Regions from separate parts of the Metabacillus sp. 22489 genome, predicted to be linked through region 1. Evidence: a T-box and tRNA genes for the amino acid it is inferred to sense, from the RefSeq annotation. Region 1 holds a T-box; the other holds one or more tRNA genes.

The links. The T-box of region 1 lies ahead of pheS (phenylalanine--tRNA ligase subunit alpha). A T-box ahead of a tRNA ligase gene usually reads a tRNA of that ligase, here a tRNA-Phe.
Region 2: it has a tRNA-Phe gene. The T-box ahead of pheS (phenylalanine--tRNA ligase subunit alpha) is inferred to sense a tRNA for this amino acid. The anticodon was not compared.

What each region holds. Positions count from the first base shown of each region.
Region 1 covers NZ_JBQENT010000008.1:59,259-61,658, forward strand. Annotated here, with positions in the region: gene ACTJJ9_RS06995 (TrmH family RNA methyltransferase) at 1-540, shown strand, start outside; T-box leader at 590-842, shown strand; gene pheS (phenylalanine--tRNA ligase subunit alpha) at 952-1,986, shown strand; gene pheT (phenylalanine--tRNA ligase subunit beta) at 2,004-2,400, shown strand, end outside.
Region 2 covers NZ_JBQENT010000021.1:44,388-46,787, reverse strand. Annotated here, with positions in the region: gene ACTJJ9_RS13695 (adenylosuccinate synthase) at 1-94, shown strand, start outside; tRNA gene ACTJJ9_RS13690 (tRNA-Lys) at 332-407, shown strand; tRNA gene ACTJJ9_RS13685 (tRNA-Glu) at 429-500, shown strand; tRNA gene ACTJJ9_RS13680 (tRNA-Asp) at 524-600, shown strand; tRNA gene ACTJJ9_RS13675 (tRNA-Phe) at 1,066-1,138, shown strand; gene ACTJJ9_RS13670 (peptidoglycan DD-metalloendopeptidase family protein) at 1,445-2,400, shown strand, end outside.

The sequences.
Region 1 (2,400 bases):
CTTGTTACGAAAGATGTAATGAAGGCAATAAGTGATACTGAGACACCACAAGGAGTTGCAGCAATTTGTGAGATGCAAATTCCAAAATCAACAGAAAGCTGGACAAAAATTCTACTTGTTGATAGTGTGCAGGATCCGGGGAACTTAGGGACAATTATTCGAACTGCCGATGCAGCAGGTGTAGATGGAGTTGTTTTAGGAGAAGGAACGGTTGACCATTATAATTCAAAAGTAATCCGTTCAAGTCAAGGTTCTTTGTTTCATTTGCCGATCATAAAGGGTGATTTATTAAGCTGGATTGACCAACAGAACGAAAAGGGAACACCGGTCTATGGAACATCCTTGCAAAATGGAGTAAGCTACAAGGAGATTTCTCCAAGTGCACAATTTTGTCTGCTCATCGGTAATGAAGGTAGTGGGGTAGACGAGGGATTGTTACAAAAAACAACGAAAAATTTATACATTCCAATTTACGGTGAAGCAGAATCATTAAACGTAGCGATAGCAACAGGAATTCTTCTTTATCATTTGCATGGGTAACTTGCGGTAACAATTCATTTTGATTATAATAAGATAGAAATTACATAAGAATGAAACGTTGACAGAGAATAGTAATTTACCGTTCGTCCAATCAGGGAGAAATGTCATAGACTGAAAGCATTTCTGGATAGAAGTAAATGAATTCACCTCTCGAGTTGACACTTGGACCGTTAAGGAGAAATTCATTTTTCCCGAACGTAAAGGTGCTCCGGTTTTTACCGTTATGGAAATGAAGTGAGTCGAATATATTTTTTTAGTTTCGACTAACAAGGGTGGTAACGCGATATCAACTCGTCCCTTTATTGGGGCGAGTTTTTTATTTTGGCAAAAAAGTAGCATGTTTACTATCAATTAAAAATGGATGCGATCTTTGCTTTGCTATTTTGAAATCAATTAAAGGAGGAATTACAGATGCAGGAGCAATTAAAACAGCTTCAACAAGAGGCGCTTGATAAGATTGAGCAGGCGCAGGAATTAAAAGAATTAAATGACATTCGAGTAGCATATTTAGGAAAGAAAGGACCTATTACCGAAGTATTACGTGGCATGGGGAAGCTTTCAGCTGAAGAACGTCCTGTCATGGGAGCTTTGGCAAATGAAGTTCGTGAAGCAATTGCAACGGCTATTACTAGTAAACAGGAGCATTTAGAGCAAATCGCTGTTGAACAAAAATTAGCCAAGGAAACAATCGATGTGACGTTACCGGGAAGACCTGTACGAGTAGGAAACCATCATCCACTAACTGCTGTATTAGAGGAGATTGAAGATTTATTTCTTGGAATGGGTTATCAAATTGCAGAAGGTCCTGAGGTTGAAACTGATTATTTTAACTTTGAGGCATTAAATTTGCCAAAGGGACATCCTGCACGTGATATGCAAGATTCATTTTACATTACTGAAGAGCTGTTATTGCGTACACACACTTCCCCTGTTCAAGCAAGAACGATGGAAAAACACGAAGGGAAAGGACCAGTTAAAATTATTTGTCCTGGAAAAGTATACCGCCGTGACAATGATGATGCGACACATTCTCATCAGTTTACACAAATTGAAGGTCTTGTCGTTGATGAAAACATTCGAATGAGTGATTTAAAAGGAACGCTCGAAGTGTTTGCAAAGAAAATGTTTGGTGAAGAAAGAGAAATTCGCTTACGTCCGAGTTTCTTCCCATTTACAGAGCCTTCAGTTGAAGTAGATGTATCATGTTTTTCTTGTGGTGGTAAGGGATGTAATATCTGTAAAGGTACAGGCTGGATTGAAATGCTAGGGGCTGGTATGGTTCATCCAAACGTTCTGCAAATGGCTGGCTTTGATCCTGAAAAATATAGCGGCTTTGCCTTCGGTATCGGTGCAGAGCGGATTGCGATGTTAAAATACGGTGTCGATGATATCCGTCATTTTTATACAGATGATGTACGATTCTTAAAACAATTTAAACGAGCTTAATAAGGGAGGCTTTCTTCATGTTTGTTTCATATAAATGGTTATCGGAGTATGTTGATTTATCGGGCATAACACCGGAAGAATTAGCAGAAAAAATTACGAGAAGCGGTATAGAAGTAGAAGGTGTAGAGGTTTTAAACGAAGGCTTAAAGGGTGTAAAAGTTGGCTATGTTGTTGAAAAGGAACAGCATCCAGATGCAGACAAATTAAATAAATGCCAAGTTGATCTCGGAGACGGCGAAGTTGTCCAAATCATTTGTGGTGCGAAAAATGTTGATAAAGGACAAAAGGTTGCTGTTGCAACAGTTGGGGCTGTTTTACCAGGGAATTTTAAAATTAAGAAGGCAAAGCTTCGTGGAGAAGTCTCAAACGGAATGATCTGCTCGCTACAAGAGTTGGGGATTGAATCGAAGCTTG
Region 2 (2,400 bases), on a different contig from region 1:
ACGTATTTCACAATTAACAGGAATTCCATTATCAATCTTCTCTGTAGGACCAGACAGAACGCAAACAAATGTCATCCGCAGTGTATATAGCTAATTAACAGAGTGAGCTAAAGAGGTTGTCACAAGATTTTTCCTAATATCTAGGGCAGCCTCTTTTTCTATTAAAAAAAATATAAAAAAGATATTGTTATTTTATGAATACCTATGTTATTATAGAAAACGTCCTGTTAAAACAATAGAAAAGTAGTTACTACTCATTTTTTAAACTGAGCTATTAGCTCAGTTCGGAGACAAGTGGTAAATTAAATAATACTACTCATTTTTTAAAAATGAGCCATTAGCTCAGTTGGTAGAGCATCTGACTTTTAATCAGAGGGTCGAAGGTTCGAGTCCTTCATGGCTCACCATTTTCATTAACATGTTACAATGGCCCGTTGGTCAAGCGGTTAAGACACCGCCCTTTCACGGCGGTAACACGGGTTCGAATCCCGTACGGGTCACTTTAAAATAAATTAGTAGGTCTGGTCCGGTAGTTCAGTTGGTTAGAATGCCTGCCTGTCACGCAGGAGGTCGCGGGTTCGAGTCCCGTCCGGACCGCCATAAATACATACTATAATTCATTTTAAAGTGCATATAAACGACTAAATCAAAGGTCTGGCTCAGTAGCTCAGTTGGTAGGGCACGCCCGAATAGGCTACGAAGCGTTACATGAGCGCACACATCGAGCAGCATCTTGAATCGTCCTTCTGAGATGTGGGCGATGGACTAGTTGTCAAAGAGTGAGTACATTCAAAGTAAGTAATAAATAATTAGTACGTGAGAAGTAAAACGAACTTTAGAAATAAACTACATTTTATAATATGGCTCGGTAGCTCAGTTGGTAGAGCACGCCCGAATAGGCTACGAAGCGTTACATCAGCGCACACATCGAGCAGCATCTTGAATCGTCCTTCTGAGATGTGGGCGATGGACTAGTTGTCAAAGAGAGAGTACATTCAAAGTAATAAATAATTAGTATGTGAGAAGTAAAACGAACTTTAGAAATAAACTACATTTTATAAATATGGCTCGGTAGCTCAGTTGGTAGAGCAATGGACTGAAAATCCATGTGTCGGCGGTTCGATTCCGTCCCGAGCCACTCTAAAAGCATGATCGATTAGGTCGTGCTTTTTATTTTTTGCCGCGTTTTTTGATAGCAGCCCCTTAAACTTCAGACAATCCTTTCAAAGATTACGAGGTTAACAATTAATAACAAATAAATCTAAAATATGTTAGATATAATACAATCCCATTACAAATAGGCAGATTATCGGGTAACGGTTTCGGTTCTATGGTAAATTAGTAGAGTTAAAGAAAATAAGATTATTTGTCGATTTATGAACTAACTCTCAAATGTAAGAAACTTAAATAAGTGTCTTGTATGAAAGAGTAGGAGGAAATACAATTGTTTATACAATCTCGAGGTGATAAAGGAGATGTATTACCCAGGAAGAAGTATTTAAAACCAATTATAGTAGGAGCTGCATTAGCAGTAGCTTTTACAATTGGAGCGGGTAATGTATCTGCAGAATCTTCTTTATCAACCGTTTATCACATCTATGTAAATGAAGAGTATATCGGTACTGTTAATAATAAAGAACAAATAGAAAAGCTTAAGAATGAGAAATTACAGGAAAGTAAAAGGGAGTATTCTAACCTGAATTTAACCCTTGAGAATATAGAAGTTATTCCTGAACAAATGTTTCGACCGGTTTTTAATAACGAAAGCACATTAGAAAAGCTTGATAAAGAGTTAGATGTAGTTGTTGAATCGACAGAATTAATCATTAATAATCAAGTCATAGCAAACTTTAATAGCCGCTCAGATGCAGAAGCTGTGTTAAATGCCTATAAGCGATCATTTGTATCCAATAGTGTATTAGAGGAACTTAAAATAAGAGAGCAAGCAAATATACAACCTAGTTCACTACAGGAAGGAAAGTCTCGAACATTAAATGTTACGTTTTCAGAAGATGTATCACTCGATGTAAAAAAGGTTTCACCTGATAAAATCCTAACTGTTGAACAAGGCATTAATTTATTAAAAACAGGAATCCCGAAAACAAAGATATATAAAGTACAGGAAGATGACGTATTAGGTAGTATCGCAAGTGATCATCAAATAACGTTAGAGCAATTGTTAACGTTAAATCCTGGATTAAATAAAGATTCAGTAATCAAGCCGGGAGATACTCTTAATGTCACAGTGTTAACACCAATTGTTCATGTGACGGAGAAAATTGAAGCTTTGCAGAAGGAAACAATATCTTTTGAAACAGAAGTGGTAGAAGACGCTACAATGCCGAAGGGTGAACAGAAAATCACTCAGGTTGGCCAAAATGGTGAGAAGCTAGTAAACTA